DNA from 2 places in the Arthrobacter sp. Cr_A7 genome. Region 1 is predicted to be linked to the other one. Evidence: riboswitches for the same ligand, from Rfam matches in the RefSeq annotation. Region 1 holds a riboswitch; the other holds the start of a gene.

What was found. A riboswitch is a leader RNA that binds a small molecule or an ion and turns the genes downstream of it on or off. The one in region 1 is predicted to bind glycine.
Region 2: linked by a shared signal. The riboswitch ahead of gcvP (aminomethyl-transferring glycine dehydrogenase) and the one ahead of gcvP (aminomethyl-transferring glycine dehydrogenase) in region 1 are both predicted to bind glycine.

The regions. Positions count from the first base shown of each region.
Region 1 covers NZ_JARHXQ010000361.1:1,073-10,999, forward strand. The annotation lists gene P2Q66_RS21165 (MFS transporter) at 1-508, opposite strand, end outside; gene P2Q66_RS21170 (TetR/AcrR family transcriptional regulator) at 593-1,129, shown strand; glycine riboswitch at 1,222-1,319, shown strand; partial or broken gene gcvP (aminomethyl-transferring glycine dehydrogenase) at 1,504-4,380, shown strand; gene gcvT (glycine cleavage system aminomethyltransferase GcvT) at 4,389-5,537, shown strand; gene gcvH (glycine cleavage system protein GcvH) at 6,051-6,461, shown strand; gene P2Q66_RS21190 (L-serine ammonia-lyase) at 6,525-7,895, shown strand; gene P2Q66_RS21195 (TspO/MBR family protein) at 7,944-8,465, opposite strand; gene P2Q66_RS21200 (peptidoglycan bridge formation glycyltransferase FemA/FemB family protein) at 8,614-9,747, shown strand; gene P2Q66_RS21205 (peptidoglycan bridge formation glycyltransferase FemA/FemB family protein) at 9,871-9,927, shown strand, end outside.
Region 2 covers NZ_JARHXQ010000327.1:10,721-20,647, reverse strand. The annotation lists gene P2Q66_RS19645 (CoA transferase) at 1-127, opposite strand, end outside; gene P2Q66_RS19640 (glycerophosphodiester phosphodiesterase family protein) at 136-1,035, opposite strand; gene P2Q66_RS19635 (DUF445 family protein) at 1,085-2,434, shown strand; gene P2Q66_RS19630 (5-oxoprolinase subunit PxpA) at 2,529-3,278, opposite strand; gene P2Q66_RS19625 (hypothetical protein) at 3,262-4,074, opposite strand; gene P2Q66_RS19620 (methylenetetrahydrofolate reductase) at 4,160-5,023, opposite strand; gene cycA (D-serine/D-alanine/glycine transporter) at 5,020-6,549, opposite strand; glycine riboswitch at 6,700-6,798, opposite strand; glycine riboswitch at 7,007-7,107, shown strand; gene gcvP (aminomethyl-transferring glycine dehydrogenase) at 7,286-9,927, shown strand, end outside.

The DNA.
Region 1 (9,927 bases):
GTCCCAGGGCGGCGCCCCCTGAGAACCCTGCAGCCCAGATGGCGACGGCCAGCCGGCGGCGGTTGGGCTCCGGGAAGATGTTGCGGATCAGGGACAGCGTGGAGGGCATCAGCATGGCGCCGAAGAATCCCAGGGATGCGCGGCCGGCGATCAGCCACTCCGGGCTCGGTGCGAAGGCGGTGGCGGCGGACAGTGCGGCAAAGCCGATGCTGCCGGTGATCAGCAGCTTCCTGCGGCCGATGCGGTCGCCCAGGCTTCCCATGGACACCAGCAGTCCTGCAAGGACCAGCGGATACGCATCCACGATCCACAGGAGCTGGACTCCGGAGGGGTCCAGTGAGCCTGCGATGGCGGGCAGGGCAAACGTCAGCGCGGTGTTGTCCACCGCGACCAGCAGCACCGGGAACATCAGCAGTCCCAGGGCAAGCCAGTCACGCCACAGCGCCCGGGAAAGCGGACTGCCGGAAGCAGATGCGGAGGTCCTGGTGGTGCCAGCGGAAATGGTCATGCCATAACTGTACCGTCTGGACGGTATAGTTACGAACCGTTGGGGTTTGAGGAATGATGCATGGAGGAAGGCATGATTAGAGGCATGCCCCGCAAGCCCGTAGCCCGCGACGCCGTACTTGACGCCTTTGAAACCCTTCTGATCGACGTGGGGGAGCGTGCAGCCACCCTTGACGCCGTCGCGGCGAAGGCCGGGGTTTCCAAGGGCGGCCTGCTCTACCACTTTCCAAACAAGGAAGCCCTGATCCAGGTGCTGCTGGACCGGCTGGACGAACTGGCCGGAGCCGACGCCGATGCCATGGCCAAGGCGGAGGAGGGGGCCGCGGCATACTTCATCAGGTCCTCCGTCTGGGCTGACACCCCGCTGGACCGGGCAATCGTCGCCGCGACCCGGCTCGCAGAAGTGGCGCACGAGGAAACGCGCCGCCGCTTCGCCGCCATCCAGCAGCGCTGGCTGGACGAGATTGCCGCCGATGTGGGCCCGGCACTGGCCAAAGCAGTGCTCTACATGGGGGACGGGCTCTACTTCAATGCCATGTTGGCCGTCGGCCCCGTGCCGGAAGGCGGAGCCGCCGCGGATGTGGACAATCTCCTTGCTGCCCTGGAGCGCCTGCGCAGGTAGGCCGCCATTTGCCCCAGGGGCTGCGGCGTAGGACAATTGGAGGCTGTGAAGGCCCTCACCGGCCGTTCTCAGCAATCCAAATGAATAGCCTTTGATCTGCGGCGGGAGAGTTCTGCCGAAAGTACAAGCAGGCGCCGTAGGAGCAAACCCTCCCCAGGAATCTCACAGGCCCATGTACCGCCGCGGCGAGGCACCTCTGGAAAGCAGCAGGCAGTCCGCCTGTGCCATCCCGGCTACGGGAGACCAAGGACTGTTGTGCTCACCGACGGTGCAAGCGGGGCCATGCGCAAGCACGGCAACGCGGAAACTCTCAGGTCCAATACAGAGCGGGGAGGAACCCGAATCGATGTGGCGTACCCTGCGCCACCTGAATTATGGAGTTCCTCGTGACCGTATCTCCGGCCTCCGCCTCCCTGGCCTCAGCTGCCACCTTCGTTGACCGTCATATTGGCGCACGGCGCCAGGCCGACGTCGACGCCATGTTGCAAGCCGTCGGCTTCGACACCGTGGACGCCCTGGTTGATACGGCGGTCCCCAAGGACATCCGTCAGGAAACCCCGCTGAAACTGTCCACGGCCCTGAGCGAGGTGGAAGCGCTCGCCGAACTGCGCAAGCTGGCAGCCAAGAACAGGACGGCCGTGCAGATGATCGGCCAGGGCTACTTCGACACGGTGACCCCGCCCGTGATCCGCCGCAACATCCTGGAATCCCCGGCCTGGTACACGGCCTACACCCCGTACCAGCCTGAAATTTCGCAGGGCCGGCTTGAGGCGCTGCTGAATTTCCAGACCATGGTCCAGGACCTCGTTGGCCTGCCCATCGCCAACGCGTCCCTGCTCGATGAAGCCACCGCCGTGGCCGAAGCGGTACTCATGATGCGCCGCGCGAACAAGAACAAGGACGCCAGGGATGGCAAGACAGTCCTGGACGCGGACTGCCTGCCGCAGACCATCGCGATCGTCAAGGGCCGCGCTGAAGCGCTCGGCTTCGAAGTTGAAATTGCCGACCTGTCCGCGGGCCTGCCGGACGGTGCCATCAACGGCATCGTGCTGCAGCAGCCCGGCGTTTCGGGCCGCGTCTTCGACCACTCCGCCGTTATCGGTGAAGCCAAGGAACGCGGCGCACTCGTGACCGTCGCGGCTGACCTCCTGGCGCTGACCCTGATCACCCCGCCGGGGGAGCAGGGCGCCGATATCGCCGTCGGCTCGGCCCAGCGTTTTGGCGTCCCGCTGTTCTTCGGCGGCCCGCACGCCGCGTACATGGCAGTCCAGAAGGGGCTCGAGCGCTCCATGCCCGGCCGCCTGGTGGGCGTGTCCAAGGACGACGCCGGTGTCCCCGCCTACCGGCTTGCGCTGCAGACCCGCGAACAGCACATCCGGCGCGAGAAGGCGACGTCGAACATTTGCACCGCGCAGGCCCTGCTGGCCATCGTTGCGTCGATGTACGCCGTTTACCACGGCCCCGAGGGGCTGAAGGCGATCGCCCAGACCGCCAACCGCCACGCCCGCACGCTGGCTGCTTCCCTGAAGGCTGCCGGGGCAGAGGTTCTGCACACCTCCTTCTTTGACACCCTCACCGTCCGCGTGCCCGGAAGGGCTGCCGAAATCGTTGCGGCCGCCGAGGCCAAGGGCATCAACCTGCGGGGCATCGACGCCGACACGGTAGGCATCTCCGTTGATGAAACCACCACGACGGCGGTCGTCGCCGATGTCGTTTCCGTCTTCGGCGCCGAAGCGGTCGGATCTACCGGCAGTTTTGCGCTGGACCCCGCCGTCGAACGCTCCAGCGGCTACCTGCAGCACCCGGTGTTCAACACGCACCGCTCCGAGACCCAGCTGCTGCGGTACATCCGGAAGCTGTCCGACCGGGACCTGGCGCTGGACCGCACCATGATCCCGCTGGGTTCGTGCACCATGAAGCTGAACGCCACGGCGGAGATGGAAGCGATTTCCTGACCGGAGTTCGCCTCGATCCACCCGTTCGCCCCGGATTCGCAGACCGAGGGCTGGCGTGAACTGATTGCTGACCTCGAGGCGCAGCTGACCGAGATCACGGGCTATGACCAGGTGTCCATCCAGCCCAACGCCGGTTCCCAGGGTGAACTTGCAGGGCTGCTGGCGATTCGCGGCTACCACCTGTCCCGTGGCGACGATCAGCGCAATGTCTGCCTGATCCCGGCCTCCGCGCACGGCACCAATGCTGCCTCCGCTGTCCTGGCCGGCATGAAGGTTGTGGTGGTGGCCACCGCCTCCGACGGAACCATCGACCACGCGGACCTGTACGCCAAGATCGACGCGCACAGGGACGCGCTTTCGGCGATCATGATCACCTACCCGTCCACGCACGGTGTGTACGACGCCGACGTCCGCGAGGTCTGCGACGCCATCCACGCGGCCGGCGGCCAGGTCTACATCGACGGCGCCAACCTCAACGCCCTGGTCGGGTTGGCCCAACCCGGCAAGTTCGGCGGCGACGTATCGCACCTGAACCTGCACAAGACCTTCTGCATCCCGCACGGCGGCGGCGGCCCCGGCGTCGGACCGGTCGCGGCCAAGGCACACCTGGCACCCTTCATGCCGGGCGACGCGGCGTCGTGGACCGAAGGCAACGACGTACCGATTTCCGCGTCCCGCTTCGGCTCCGCAGGCGTGCTGCCGATTTCGTGGGCATATGTGAAGCTGATGGGCGGCGAGGGCCTGACCGAGGCCACGAAGTCCGCGCTCCTGGCTGCCAACTACATCGCCTCCCGCCTCAACGAACACTTCCCCGTCCTCTACACCGGCGAAGGCGGACTTGTGGCGCACGAGTGCATCCTGGACCTGCGCGAGCTGACGGCGAAGACCGGCGTCACGGCCGAGGATGTGGCCAAGCGCCTCATCGACTTCGGCTTCCACGCCCCCACCCTCGCCTTCCCGGTGGCCGGGACGCTGATGGTGGAGCCCACCGAGTCCGAGGACCTCGCCGAGATGGACCGCTTCATCGAAGCCATGATCACCATCCGGCACGAAATCGACCAGGTGGCGAACGGCGACTTCACCGTGGCCGACTCGCCGCTGCGCCGCGCACCCCACACGGCAGCCGCCGTCGTATCTTCCGACTGGGACCGCGCCTACCCGCGGGAACAGGCCGCCTTCCCGGTCCACCACCTCAAGCAGGACAAGTACTTCCCGCCTGTGGGCAGGATCGACGGCGCAGCCGGGGACCGCAACCTCATCTGCTCCTGCCCGCCGCTTGAAGACTTCGAGAACTAAGGACCAGCATGCCTGAGAAGTACACCGCTCTCTACGACGAGCACAAAAAACTGGGTGCATCCTTCACGGACTTCGGCGGCTGGCAGATGCCGCTTAAATACAGCTCAGAACTGGCTGAACACCACGCCGTCCGCAAGGGCGCGGGGCTGTTCGACCTGTCCCACATGGGTGAGGTCTGGGTGACCGGCCCCGATGCGGCCGCGTTCCTGGACTATGCCCTGGTGGGCAGGATCTCCGCCATGCCGGTGGGCAAGGCCAAGTACTCGCTGATCTGCAACGAGGATGGCGGCATCATCGACGACCTCATCACCTACCGGCGCCCGGCAGCACCGGACGGCACCGACGTGTTCCTGGTGGTCCCCAACGCCGGCAACGCAGCAGTGGTGGCCGCGGCGCTGGCAGAGCGGGCAGCAGAGTTTGATGTCGATGTCCGCGATGCGTCCGCAGCGACATCTTTGATCGCAGTCCAGGGCCCGAAAGCACAGGAGCTGCTGCTCCGGCTGGTGCCCGCCGCGAACCACAGCGCCGTCACGGAGCTGAAGTACTACGCCGCCGTCGAGGTGCCGTTCCTGGTGGCCGGCACAGGGCAGGAACTCCTGCTGGCCCGCACCGGGTACACCGGCGAGGACGGGTTCGAGATCTTCGTGGCCAACGACGCCGCGGCCGCCCTCTGGCAGGCACTCATCGCCATCGCCGACGACGGCGAGCTCACGCCCGCCGGGCTGGCATGCCGGGACTCCCTGCGCCTTGAAGCCGGGATGCCGCTGTACGGCAACGAACTGTCCCTGCAGGGTGACCCGTTCGCCGCCGGCCTGGGTCCCGTCGTCGCACTCTCCAAGGAAGGCGACTTCGTGGGCAAGGCGGCCCTGGCAGCCAAGAAGGAAGCCGGCGCCGGCACCACCTCCGGCCGCCGCCTGGTAGGACTCAAGGGCCTGGGCCGCCGCGCCGGCCGCGCCCACTACCCGGTCCTCAAAGACGGTGTCACCGTCGGCGAGGTGACCTCCGGCCAGCCCTCACCCACCCTCGGCTACCCCGTCGCCATGGCCTACGTCGACGTCGAACACACCGCACCCGGCACCGCCCTCGACATCGACCTCCGCGGCAAGGCAGAGCCCTTCGAAGTCGTCGAACTGCCGTTCTACAAGCGCCAAAAGTAGCCCGGTCTGACAACCCCAGGGTTGCCTTGTGCCCGTTGGGCCCGGCATCCTCCGCGTGCTCGGTCGCGAAGACGCCCGCTGAGCGGACGTGACGCTCCCTTAGACGCACGTCTCCGGATACCGGGCCCAAGGGGGCTTTGCACGTCACCTTGGGCTTTGCATGCGTCCTTTTAGCGCTGCTTGAACCGCTAAGTTCTGGGGATGGGCCCGCGCAGGTCACCTTCGCAGGCGCTTCCGAGTTCCTGATGCCCCATTTTTTAGGAAGTCCCGCCTGCCGTTGGTTCATTCGTTCTTCCGGACCACCCGCCTCGACACGGATTGAAGATGTGCGGTTGGGCAGGGTGTTGTTGCTTTGAAACTGTTGCGCTCTCAAAGGTGACCTGATGTGGGAGGGGCCGCGGTATCCGGCAGCATGCGTCAAAGCGACGAAGGAGCAGCATGCAGAGGATGCCGGGGCCACTCCACCCAACCCAGCCACAGAGTTTCGCCAGAAAAATTACGTAAGGAAAAGATATGCCCAAAGTAGCCGCTGAAATTCAGTATTCCGACGAGCATGAGTGGGTGGCCCGGGAGGGTGGGAACCTTGTGGCTGTGGGGATTTCCGCCGTCGCGACGGATGCCCTCGGCGACATTGTGTACGTGGACCTGCCCGAGGTTGGTTCCACGGTGACCGCGGGGGAGACCTGCGGCGAGGTGGAATCCACGAAGTCCGTCTCTGATCTGTACGCCCCGGTGACCGGCGAAGTGGTGGAGACCAACCCGGCCGTCGTGGACGATCCTGCGCTGATCAACAACGATCCCTACGGCGCAGGCTGGCTCTTCAAAGTGGCAGCGGAGTCCGAGGGGCCGCTGCTGTCCGCGCAGGAATACGCGTCGAAAAACGGCGGCGACCTGGACGGCGCCGAAGGGGTTGCAAGCGCGTAGCGTTGAACCGGAAGAACAGTCAGCTACCTCCTCGATCGCAGTGTTTTAGTAAGGATTTCCGTCATGGCTGTTGGTGTTTTTGACCTTTTTTCCATTGGAATCGGACCATCAAGCTCGCACACCGTCGGTCCGATGCGGGCTGCTGCTGTTTTTGCGGAGGAGTTGAAGGCTTCCGGGGTGCTGGCGGAGGTGGCGGGGTTGCGGGTGGACTTGTATGGGTCTTTGGCTGCGACCGGGCACGGGCATGGGACGATGACCGCGATTTTGTTGGGGTTGGAGGGGTTCCATCCGGAGTTGATCCTGCCTGATGAGGTGGAGGTCCGGCTGGCTGGGATAGCGGAGACCGGTGTGCTGCAGTTGGCCGGGGCGGTGGCGTTGCCGTACGGGGTGAAGGACATGGTGCTGCGGCCGTTGACTGTCCTGCCGCGGCATACCAACGGGATGACGTTCACCGTGACCGGTGCCGACGCGGCGCAGCAGGAGCTGGAGGAGTCGAAGAAGGAACTGCCGCTGCCGTTCCGCACCGCGGCCGAGCTCCTGGAGCACTGCCGTGAAACCGGGTTGGGCATCAGCGATGTCATGCTGGTCAACGAGAAGGCCTCCCGTACGGAGGAGGAGATCCGCGCCGGGCTGCTGCATATCTGGTCCGTGATGGAGGACTGCGTGGCGACGTCGTTGAAGCGTGAGGGGGTGCTGCCGGGCGGGCTGAAGGTCCGACGCCGGGCCCCGGACTGGTACGAGCGGCTGAAGAAGGAAAGCTCTCGGCTGGAACCTGACACCCCGGACAGTGACGGGCAGGACCAGGACTTCCATGACCCGAAGTACTGGCAGGAGTGGGTGAACCTGATCGCCCTGGCCGTGAACGAGGAGAACGCCTCGGGCGGGCGGGTGGTGACCGCGCCGACCAACGGCGCGGCCGGGATCATCCCGGCGGTGCTGTTCTACGCGCTGCATTTCGCCCCGGGCATGGACCAGGCCGGTCAGCAGGACCGCGACGACGTCGTGGTGAAGTTCCTGCTGGCGGCCGGTGCCGTCGGGGTGCTCTACAAGGAACAGGCATCCATTTCCGGGGCGGAGGTGGGCTGCCAGGGCGAGGTGGGGTCGGCGTCGTCGATGGCGGCCGCGGGCCTGGCCGAGGTGATGGGCGGGTCCCCGGCGCAGGTGGAAAACGCCGCGGAAATCGCGATGGAACACAACCTGGGCCTGACCTGTGACCCGATCGGCGGGCTGGTCCAGGTCCCGTGCATCGAACGGAACGCGATCGCCGCCGCGAAAGCGATCAACGCCGCGAAAATGGCGCTCTGGGGCGACGGCACCCACCGCGTCTCCCTCGACGAGGTCATCATCACCATGCGCGAAACCGGCAAGGACATGTCCTCCAAATACAAGGAAACCGCCATGGGCGGCCTCGCCGTCAACGTCGTCGAATGCTGATCCCAGGGGCCGCTGTCCGTTGTGGACGGAACCTTGATTGTGCGCGGCTTAATTGTGCGCGGCGGCCCACCAGTTCAGCGTGGTGGCGAACACCAGCCACGCCACGTACGGCAGCAGGAGCAGGCCGGCCGTCCTGCTGATGGGGCCGAACTGCAGGACGGTGAGGGTGACGGCGGCGATCAGGGCCAGGATGATGGCCAGCGCCAGCCACAGTGCTGCGGGGCCAAGCGTGGGATACAGGCCGAAGAAGACCGGAGTCCAGGCAAGGTTGAGGCCCAGCTGGATGCCATAAACAGTCAGCGCGGCCTTTGTCCTGCCGGTGCGTTTCCGCCACACCAGCCACGCAGCAACCGCCATTGCCGTGTACAGCACGGTCCACACCGGTCCAAAGACGCCGTTGGGCGGCGACCAGGGCGCTTTGTCCGCTGTGGCATACCAGCCGTCCACGTTGTTGACGGTGGCCAGTCCACCCAGGGCGGCAACCAGGAAGGATGCCGCCAGGAAGCCGGCCAGGGCTGCCGCCTGGACTCCGGCGCTGTATGTCCGGGCGCTTCCTTCAGGCAGCGGCATCAATTGTTCCCGGTTTGGCTGCATCCTCCCACCCTTGCGAACGCCCCTGCCCGAGTCAAGGCGTGGGCCCTACGGAAACATCCCGCAGGCTGCACATCCGCTTGCGGCGGAAAGCCGGGACCGCCGCAGGCTTTAGACTTGAGGCTGCATGTCCGCACGCAGCTACGAGTACCGAAACCGCGCATCAACCCGATTGGACACGGCCCCCTTGCGAGAATTCACCGCACGTTTTGCCACAGCCGAGGAAATTGAAAACTGGGACAAGCACGTCACGGCCAATCCGAACGGCGGCAATATGCTGCAGTCGGCGGCCTACGCGTCGGTGAAGAACGGCAGCGGCTGGAAAGTCCGGTTCCTTGTGCTTGAAAGCCCGGGAACCGCCAGTTACAACCTGGTGCTGGAAAAGAAGTTCCCCGTGCTCGGCCGGCTGTGGTACCTCATCAAGGGCCCCGACCTCGCGGCGGCGGACGACCTGAAAGCAGCCCTCGACGCCTGTGCCGCGTTTGCCCGCAGCCGCAAACTGAACGTCTTCACCATCAAGGTGGAACCGGACATCATTGACTCCGGCGATGCCCAGGCACAGATTGCCGCCGCCGGACTGGTCAAGGCACCCAACATCCAGTCCAACGATTCCACCGCACTGCTGGACATCTCCCAGCCTGAAGAAGCCGTCTTCAAGGCCATCTCCTCCCGCGCCCGCAACGCCATCCGGCGTGCGGAACGGGAAGGCTGCGAGGTGGTCCGCAAGGAACATGGCCCTGAAACGTACCGGGCACTCTACGACCTGATGGCGGACACTGTTGAGGCCAAGGGGTCCATGCCGCTGCGCAGCTACGACTACTACGCCGCGTTCTGGGATGAGTTCTGCGACCGCGGCCAGGGGCACTTCTTCTTTGCCTACGAGGACGGGAAACCCAGCGTCGGCGCCTTCGTGATCAACTACGGCGCCAAGGCAACCTATAAGGACGGCGGGTCCACGCAGAACCGCAAGCAATACGGCGATTCACACCTGGTGCAGTGGACGGCCATCCGCCGCATGCAGGAACTGGGCTGCACCGAATACGACTTCTGCGGCACACCGCCGTCCTCCCGCATCAAGGACAAGAGCCACACGCTTTACGGCATGGGGATGTTCAAGACCAGCTTCACCAAAACGGTGACCGACTTTGTGGGGTGCCACGACTACGTCCTGGCTCCCCTCCGGCACAGGCTGTGGGTCAAGGGCGCTGAACGGGTGTTCCGCCGGATTGAAACGGCTCGGACCGGCCAGCAGTTCTACTGACCACACGCCGAACCCCAGGCCGTCCTGGAGATCAGCCACACCGCGGCTGCGCCGCCGCCCGAACACCGTCCCGCCCCGCGACTGCCCTGCAGGCCGGAAAGAGATATGAAGAAGGTAATTCCCTTGACTCCAGTTCCTACCGCCACAGACCTTGAATTCGCGGTCCTTAGCGATGCCGAC
Region 2 (9,927 bases), on a different contig from region 1:
CAGGCGATCCCGCGTAGAGGTTCAGGGCCGCGGCCGCGGTACTCACGGCCCCCAGGGCAAGCCCCTCAACGTCCAGGGGACCTGCCCACCAGCGGCGGGGGCCGCCGTCGTCCGGGTACCTGCTCACGCCAAGTCCTACCTTCCCTGCGGCGAGGCCACCTGCAGCTGGCTCAGCACCCGGGCGGGCACGTTGGTGGTGATTTCATGGATGCCCAGCTCCTGGCAGAGGGCCACGTCCTCCGCGGAATCCACCGTCCACACCCGGAAGCGCCGGCCGGCATCCAGCCAGCGCCGTACTGTGTCCGGATGCTCGCGCACGTAATCGATGCCCGGGCCTGCAAGGCCTGCCAGCCGCGCGTCCAGGATCCGCTCGGCCTCCAGCTGGGTTGCCTTCATGAGGTTGGCGATGGCTCCGCCCGTGATCAGTCCCAGGCCCAACCCGCCGCGGATCTCGTGGATATTGATGTCGTCCACCAGCTGACAGATGTATTGCGCCGGCACAGAATGGAGCAGGTGCCGGACGGAATCCGGGCTGAAGCTCATGAATGTCACGGCGATGTTGTCCACCGTTGAGCCTGCCGGGTTCCAGCCTTCGCCCCGGAGTACCTCGAGCACCCTGTCCTCCAGCTTGAGCTGATAGGGGCTGGGATGCTTCAGTTCGATGGCGAGCTTTACCGGCCGTCCCGCTCCACGGAGGATATCGAGCAGCTCCGGAAGGGTCAGGAACTGTTCAGAGCGTGCCCCGTAGATCTCCGGGATGCGGGCGCCCTTCCACGAGGAAAAGTCCAGGTGGCGCAGCTGGCGCAGTGTCCGCTCGGCCACGGGCCCCGTTCCGTCCGAGGTGCGGTCCAGGTTGGCGTCATGCAGGAGGACCACGTGCTGGTCCCGCGTGAGGTGGACGTCGCACTCGACACCGTCGGCTCCGTCCGCCAACGCCTGCAGGTAGGCGGCGCGGGTGTGTTCGGCGAACGCGGCGCTGGCACCGCGGTGGGCAAAGACCAGGGGCCGCTGCGGCACCGACTCCTCACTTGTCATGGAGACACGGTAGCCGACCACACCCCTGCTGCGGGGCTAGGCTTGGCACATGCAGGTGAACTCTGAGCCAACTACCCAGGAAGCCCCGGCCCAGCCATCCCGCGCGGTGCCGGCGGACGCACAGGCAGGTGCCGCCGCCGTCGGCCGCCAATTCAGCGCCGGCGATGCCGAAAAGGCGGCAGCGCTGCGGAAAATGAAGCTTGTGGCCTTGGGCCTGCTGATCGCCATGGCGGTGGTTTTTGTCTTCGCCTTCGCCCTGCAGAAGGAGTACCCGTGGCTGCAGTACGTGCGGGCGGCGGCGGAAGGCGGCATGGTGGGCGCGCTGGCCGACTGGTTTGCGGTGACCGCGCTGTTCAAGTACCCGATGGGCATCAAGATCCCGCACACTGCCATCATTCCGCGGCGCAAAGACCAGATCGGCGCCTCGCTGGGTGAGTTCGTGGAGACCAACTTCCTCTCGGAGCAGGTGGTGCAGGAGAAGCTCGCCAGCGTCAACATTGCCCGGCGGGCCGGCGAGTGGCTGGCCGCTCCGGCCGGCGCCGACCGGGTGGCCAAAGAGGGTGCGGCGGTCATCCGGGGCCTGTTCAAGGTCCTGAATGACGACGACGTCCAGGCCGTCATCGAGGGAATGGTGCGCAAGCACCTTCTCACTCCGCCGTGGGGACCTCCGGTGGGCAGGATGGCGGAGCGGATTTTCCACGACGGGCACCACCACAAGCTGGTGGACCTGCTGGTGGACCGCGCGGCCGACTGGGTCAGCGAAAACCACGAAACGGTCAGCCGGCTGGTCTCGGAGCGTTCGCCAACCTGGGTGCCGCAGTTCGTGGACGGGCTGGTGGGCGACAAGGTCTACATCGAGTTCCTCAAGTTCGTGCGTGCCGTGCAGTCCGATCCGAACCACCAGGTCAGGCAGTCCATCGACAAGTACCTGAACGACCTTGCCCAGGACCTGCAGCACGATCCTGTGATGATCGCCCGCGCCGAGGACATTAAGGCCCAGGTCCTTGGCGACCCTGAGGTCCGGGAACTCGCGTCGCGCACGTGGGGAACGGTGAAGAACGCCCTGCTCGGCGCCGTGGAGGATCCGGACAGCGACCTCACCATCAAATTCAAGGCAGCCGTCCGCGACTTCGGCTCCAGGCTGGTCAACGACCCCGAACTCGCCGGCAAGGTCAACGCCTGGATCGGCGACGCCGCAGGCTATCTGGTGCGGACCTACAGGTCCGACATTGCCGGGGTCATCACGGATACCGTTGCCCGCTGGGACGCGGAGGAAACCTCGCAGAAGATTGAGCTGCAGGTGGGCAAGGACCTGCAGTTCATCCGGATCAACGGAACGGTTGTGGGGTCCCTGGCGGGGCTGGCGATCTTTACGGTGGCGCACCTGATTTTCGGGTGAGCCAGCTCCTGCACAGCAACGCGGGGTCTGGCAACGCCCCATAAACGGCCTCCGGCGGGCCAGGAGTGACCCCGCGTTGCCTGAGGAGGGCGGCCTACGCGAACGGCTCCAGCTCTACGCCGGCCGCCTCGAGTCCTGCCCGGACGCCCGCGGCCATCTCCACGGCACCGGGGGTGTCGCCGTGGATGCACAGGGAATCCGGCCGGACCTGCACCACTGTACCGTCGACGGCCACCACTTCGCCCTTAGTTGCCAGGCGGACTGCGCGCTCAACGATCGCATCGACGTCGTGCAGGACGGCACCTTCCTGCGAGCGCGGCACCAGCGTGCCGTCGCCCCGGTAGGCACGGTCCACGAAGGCCTCGATAAACACCGGATGCCCGGCTTCCTGTGCCTGCTTCAGCAGTTCCGAGCCCGGCAGTCCCAGGATGGGCAGCCCGGGATCGTACGCGTTCACCGCTGCAACCACAGCCGAGGCCTGCCCGGCGTCATGGACCAGCCGGTTGTACAGCGCGCCGTGGGGCTTCACGTAGTCCACGGAGGCACCCACGGCGTGGGCAACGCCGTCGAGGGCGCCCAGCTGGTACAGCACGTCGCCGAACAGCTCATCGAAGCTTGTGTCCAGGGAGCGCCGGCCGAAGCCCGGCAGGTCGCGGTAGCCGACGTGCGCACCCACCGTGACGTCGAGCTCGTAGGCTGCCCGGCAGCTGTCGAGCATGGTGATGGGGTCCCCGGCGTGGAACCCGCAGGCCACGTTGGCGCTGGTCACCAGCTGGAACATCGCGGCGTCGTCTCCCATCGTCCAGGAGCCGAATGATTCGCCGAGGTCAGCGTTGAGATCCAAGTGTGTCGCCTTCCAGCGTCAGGTTGTCCGGAGCGGCAGCGGTGGGCTTAAGCTCCCCGGGAATGGTGTCCGGCATGGGGCCGAACGCTTCCTTGGCGTTGGACACCACCGCGCGGCCCATCATGAGGTTACCTGCTCCACCCACCACAGCCCCGATGCCGAACGGCAGGGCCCTGCCAAACAGTGCCGTGCCCTGGCGCTTGAGGAGGTTTTTGAGGAAAGCCTTCTGGATCCTGCTCCGGATGCTGCTGAATCCCGGCATGGGCATGGATTTGGAAAGCATGCTGCCCCAGGCCCTGGTGGCGTTGACTCCGCTGCCCGCGGCCTGGCCGCTGAGGGTTCCCAGCAGCGCCGTCCCCTCTTCGCCAAGCATGATGGCCATGACCATGGTGCTGGCCTTCTCGGGGTTGGTGAGGCGGATGCCGTGCAGCTCCGCCAGGGACGTCGCGTACAGGGCTGTTGCTTCCAGGAACCCCACGGTGGCGGCCGCGGACAGTCCCAGCGACGCCACCGTTCCCACCCCTGGGACGACGGCGGTAGCGCCCACCACTGCACCCCCGCCGGTGACGGCACGGAGGTAGTCGCGTTCCAGGATGTTCGCCAGCTGCGCCGCCGTGGCGCGGGGATGCTTCTTTTGCAGCCGGCGGATGTAGGCCACCACCAGTGGACGCTGGATTTCCACCGCCTTCAGGAGCATGTTGTGGACGCCCGGCTTGGGCTTGCCGTCGGCGTCGAACACCGCGTTGTGGGCGGTTTCCTGTGCGATTCGTACTGCGGGATTGCTGCTCTTGGCCATGGTCACCTTCATTCAAATCGACCTGCAGCGGTGGGCTGCCGTGCTTCTCCATCCTAAGTGGATCAACACTAAGCATGCTTAACTTCTATGACGTGGCCTGCGGGTTTCCATGGCCCAGGCTGTTGAAGGTGTACAGGTGGATGCCTGCAATCTCCGGAACATCGCGGAGCTGGTCCAGGATCGGCAGGGGCGAGTAGCTGCTGCCGCTGAGCAGACGGCGGCCGAGCGGCCCCTGCCGGGTGAGGAACTTCAGGGACGGGCCGACGCCGATCTTTGCCGCGAGCGCGATGAGCTTGGCACGGGGGACGGCGCCGGGCACCCCCGCCCAGATGGGCAGCTGGACACCTTCGCGCCGGAGGGTTTCCGCGTACCAGCTGATCCGGGGAACGGAAAAGCACATCTGGGTGGTGACGCCGGATGCCAGGTGCTGCTTTTCCAGCAGGGCGTCGAGCATCTGGAGCTCGCCGTGATGCGGGTGCCCTTCCGGGTATCCCGCCACTCCCGCCGAGATGTCCCCGCCCGACAGCTCCATGATGTCCTCCAGCAGTTGAAGGGAGTTGCTGTACGGTCCGGCAGCTTCCGAAGCATCACCGCCGATGGCGAACACCTCCGTGATCCCTGCATCCCGGCAGTCCCGCAGCGCGTTTTCCAGCTGCTGGCGACTCCCGATGCTCCGGGCAGCAAGGTGCGGGACCGCGCTGTATCCCATACCGGCCAGCAGCAGCGCGGTCTGCATGGTCCGCGCGATGCCATGGTGCGGCAGGCACGTCACGGTGATGGTGGACCCCGCTGGAACGTGGGCCCGGACGCCGGCCGTGATGCCCTCTGTCGGGATGATCTCCAGACGGGTGGGAAGGCTCCTGGCTTCCCGGGACGCCCGCGTATGCGGTTTGGTGCCTGGCCGGGTGACCCGCTCGCCTGCCGCGTCCGTCACGTCCGTGCCGATCACTTCGGCGCCTGCTCTTTCTGGGGAGTCCTGTCGTTCACTGCCCCCTTGCTGCGGCCCGCTGCAGCCTCATCGGCCCGGAGCTCGGCCTGGAAGACGGCGAAGCGGGCGAGATGTGCCGGGCGGCGCCGCAGGATGGCCCACGCGATGCCCAGCACAAGGAACCATGCGGGGGTGACCAGCAGCGCGGCTAGGGTGTCGGACTGGGTGGTGAGGGCCCAAAGGACGAAGGCGAAGAAGGCGAAGATCAGCCACACCACGGGGATGCCGCCGGGCATTTTGAACGCGGACGCCGCGTGCAGGTGCGGGCGGCGGCGCCGGAAGGCGAGGTAGCTGGCAAGGATGATGGACCAGACGAAGATGAAGCAGACGGCGGACACGGTGGTGACCATCTCGAAGGCCTTGCCCACGTCCTGGCCGGCATACATCAGGACGACGCCGGAGAGCAGCAGCACGCAGGACAGGAACAGCGCGTTGCTGGGTACTTTCCTCGTGGAGAGGCGGCTGAAGATGCCGGGAGCGTCGCCTTCCTGTGCCAGGCCAAAGACCATCCGGGACGTGGAGTAGATGCCCGAGTTGGCGGAGGACATGGCGGAGCTCAGGACCACCAGGTTGACGATGGTTGCCGCGGCTCCAAGCCCGGCCAGGGAGAACATTCCGATGAAGGGGCTGTGGCCGGCCGCGAACTGGGTCCAGGGGGTGACGGACATCAGGATGATCAGGGCGCCGACGTAGAAGAGCAGCACGCGGATGGGGATGGCGTTAATGGCCTTGGGCAGGTTCCGTTCAGGATTCTTGGCCTCGGCGGCCGTTGTGCCAACAAGCTCGATGCCGACGAAGGCGAAAACGGCGATCTGGAAACCGGCCACGAAACCCATGAATTCGTTGGGGAAGAAACCGCCGTGGCTCCACAGGTTGCTGAACCCGGCGGCTCCTGCGTCGCTTTGGAACCCGGTGAAGATCATGAACAGGCCCACGATGATCAGCGCTGCGATGGCGATGATCTTGATGAGGGCGAACCAGAATTCCGTCTCACCGAACGCCTTCACGGTGGCGAGGTTGAGCAGCAGGAGAATGGCGACTGTGGCCAGCCCGGGGATCCACAGCGGCAGCGAGGGCCAGAGTTCCCGGGAGTACCCGGCGATGGCGATGACGTCGGCGATGCCGGTGATCACCCAACAGAACCAGTAGGTCCATCCCGTGAAGAACCCGGCCCAGGGCCCCAGGAGGTCGGCCGCGAAATCGCTGAAGGACTTGTAGTTCAGGTTGCTCAGCAGCAGTTCGCCCATGGCCCGCATCACGAAGAAGAGCATGAACCCGATGATCATGTACACGAAGATCACGGACGGGCCGGCCGCGGAGATTGTTTTGCCGGAGCCCATGAAGAGGCCCGTGCCAATGGCTCCGCCGATGGCGATGAGCTGGATGTGCCGGTTGCTGAGCTGCCGCTCCAGGTGCGGCGGTTCGCTGTGTTGGGCTTTGCCTGGGTGTGGTTGGCCGCTGGGGGACGTCGGGGGATGAATCGTCATGAGGAACTCCATCGTTCAAGCAGCACCGTCAAGTGCCACAAAGATTCGGTTCCTCCCCGCTCTGTACAGGACCTGAGAGTTTCCGCAGCCATAAAGGCGTGCTTGCACCGTCGGTGAGCCAGGACCTGCCTGGCTGCTTTCCAGAGTTGCCTTTCCGCGGCGGTACGGGGGCCTGAGAGTTTCCTGGGGAGGGTTTGCTCCTACGGCGCCTGCTGAATGTACCGGGCAGGACTCTCCCGCCGCAGGTCAAAGGCATTAAGTTAGAAGTCATGATCAGTTGCGAAGCAGCGCCGATCACGGGTTCAGTGTGGTTCCGGTCACGAATGATTGTCAAACCCCCGCCCGCAACAACGTCGCGAACCGGCTGCTCCCGGCCGTCATGACTGGACGGATTTGCTTTCGAAGCCCTTCAGCCTGTACCTTGTGAGCCGAATCACCCATATTTGAATAAGCCTTTCGAGCTGTGACGGGAGAGTCCTCCCGGAGCAACACCGGGCAGGCGCCGTAGGAGCAAATCCTCCCCAGGAATCTCTCAGGCCCATGTACCGTCACGGCGAGGCGACTCTGGAAAGCAGCCCGGCCACATCCCTTTGACGAGGGGTCCCGGACTCACCGACGGTGCAAGGCGGGCCCTGCCACAAACAGGCTCCACCGGAATCTCTCAGGTCCAATACAGAGCGGGGAGGAACCCAAACCATGCCGTGCCACCAGTGGCCGGCCAGACCTGGAGTTCCTCATGACGATTCAATCCCTTCCATCGACTTTTGCCGACCGGCACATCGGCGCGCGCCGCCAGGCCGACGTCGACGCGATGCTCAAAGCCGTGGGCTACGACAGCGTGGACGGTCTCGTGGACGTTGCCGTCCCTGCCTCGATCCGCCAGGACAAGGCCCTCCGGCTGGCGGCCGCCATGAGCGAGGTTGAGGTCCTGGCCGAGCTGCGCCGGATCGCCGCCAAAAACAAGACCGCGGTCCAGATGATCGGCCAGGGCTACTACGACACCATCACCCCGGCCGTCATCCGCCGCAACGTCCTGGAAGCGCCGGCCTGGTACACGGCCTACACCCCCTACCAGCCTGAAATTTCCCAGGGCCGGCTTGAGGCGCTGCTGAACTTCCAGACCATGGTCCAGGACCTGACCGCGCTTCCGGTCGCGAACGCGTCGCTGTTGGACGAAGCCACCGCCGTGGCAGAGGCCGTGCTGCTGATGCGCCGGGCCAACAAGAATAAGGACGCCAAGGACGGCAAGACGGTCCTGGATGCCGATTGCCTTCCCCAGACCATTGCCATCGTCCAGGGCCGCGCCGAGGCGCTTGGCTTCGAAGTTGAAATTGCCGACCTGTCCAACGGACTGCCCGACGGCGCCATCAACGGCATCGTGCTGCAGCAGCCCGGCGTCTCGGGCCGGGTGTGGGACCAGTCGGCGGTCATCGCTGAAGCCAAGGAACGCGGCGCCCTCGTCACCGTCGCTGCCGACCTCCTCGCCCTCACCCTGATCACCCCTCCAGGCGAGCAGGGCGCCGATATCGCCGTCGGCTCTACCCAGCGCTTTGGCGTTCCGCTGTTTTTCGGCGGCCCGCACGCGGCCTACATGGCCGTCCGGACCGGCATGGAACGCACCCTGCCGGGCCGCATCGTCGGCGTGTCCAAGGATAATGCAGGCGCCCCCGCCTACCGTCTCGCGCTGCAGACCCGCGAGCAGCACATCCGCCGGGAAAAGGCGACCTCGAACATCTGCACCGCCCAGGCGCTGCTCGCCATCGTGTCCTCCTTCTACGCCGTTTACCACGGCCCGGACGGGTTGAAGGCCATCGCCGAGAGGGTCCACAACAACACCCGGGTGCTCGCCACCGCCCTCGCCAAGGTGGGCCGGGAGCTCGTCAGCGACTCCTTCTTCGACACCCTTACCGTCCGTGTCCCCGGCAAGGCCCGCAAGGCCATCACCGCGGCTGAGGCCCGGGGCATCAACCTGCGCTTCGTCGACGAAGACACCGTGGGTGTTTCCATCGATGAGACGACGACGGCGGCAACACTTTCCGCTGTTGCCGTCGCCTTTGGCGCCGGTCCGATCGGGGACGCACAGGGCTACGAGCTGCCCGAAACGGTGCTCCGCACCTCGGGCTACCTGCAGCACCCGGTGTTCAACACCCACCGCTCCGAGACCCAGCTGCTGCGGTACATCCGCCGCCTCTCGGACCGCGACCTGGCGCTGGACCGCACCATGATCCCGCTGGGTTCGTGCACCATGAAGCTGAACGCCACCGTGGAGATGGAAGCCATCTCCTGGCCCGAATTCGCCTCAATCCACCCGTTCGCCCCCGACTCGCAAACTGAGGGCTGGCGCGAACTGATTGAAGGCCTGGAAGCCGACCTCACCGAGATCACCGGCTACGACCAGGTGTCCATCCAGCCCAACGCCGGTTCCCAGGGTGAACTTGCAGGGCTGCTGGCGATCCGCGGCTACCACCTGTCCCGCGGCGACGACCAGCGCAACGTCTGCCTGATCCCGGCCTCCGCCCACGGCACCAATGCTGCCTCCGCGGTCCTGGCCGGCATGAAGGTTGTTGTCGTGGCCACCGCCGCCGACGGAACCATCGACCACGCGGACCTGACCGCGAAGATCGAGGCCAACAAGGACGTCCTGTCCTGCATCATGATCACCTACCCCTCCACCCACGGTGTGTACGACGCCGACGTCCGCGAGGTCTGCGACGCCATCCACGCCGCGGGCGGGCAGGTCTACGTCGACGGGGCAAACCTCAACGCCCTGGTCGGTTTGGCTCAACCCGGCAAGTTCGGCGGCGACGTGTCCCACCTGAACCTGCACAAGACTTTCTGCATCCCGCACGGCGGCGGCGGCCCCGGCGTCGGACCCGTAGCTGCCAAGGCACACCTGGCACCCTTTATGCCGGGCGACGCCAACAAAGCCGCGCATGAGGAGGGCCACGGCGTGGCCATCAGCGCGTCACGATACGGCTCCGCCGGTGTCCTGCCGATTTCGTGGGCCTACGTGAAGCTGATGGGCGGCGAGGGCCTGACCGAGGCCACGAAGTCCGCACTCCTGGCGGCCAACTACGTCGCTTCCCGGCTGAACGAGTTTTTCCCTGTGCTGTACACGGGTGAGGGCGGGCTGGTGGCGCACGAGTGCATCCTCGACCTGCGCGAACTGACCGCGAAGACGGGTGTCACCGCCGAGGACGTGGCCAAGCGCCTCATCGACTTCGGATTCCACGCCCCCACCCTCGCCTTCCCGGTGGCCGGGACGCTGATGGTGGAGCCCACCGAGTCCGAGGACCTCGCCGAGATCGACCGCTTCATCGACGCGATGATCACCATCCGCGCCGAAATCGACCAGGTGGCCGCCGGGGACTTCTCCCT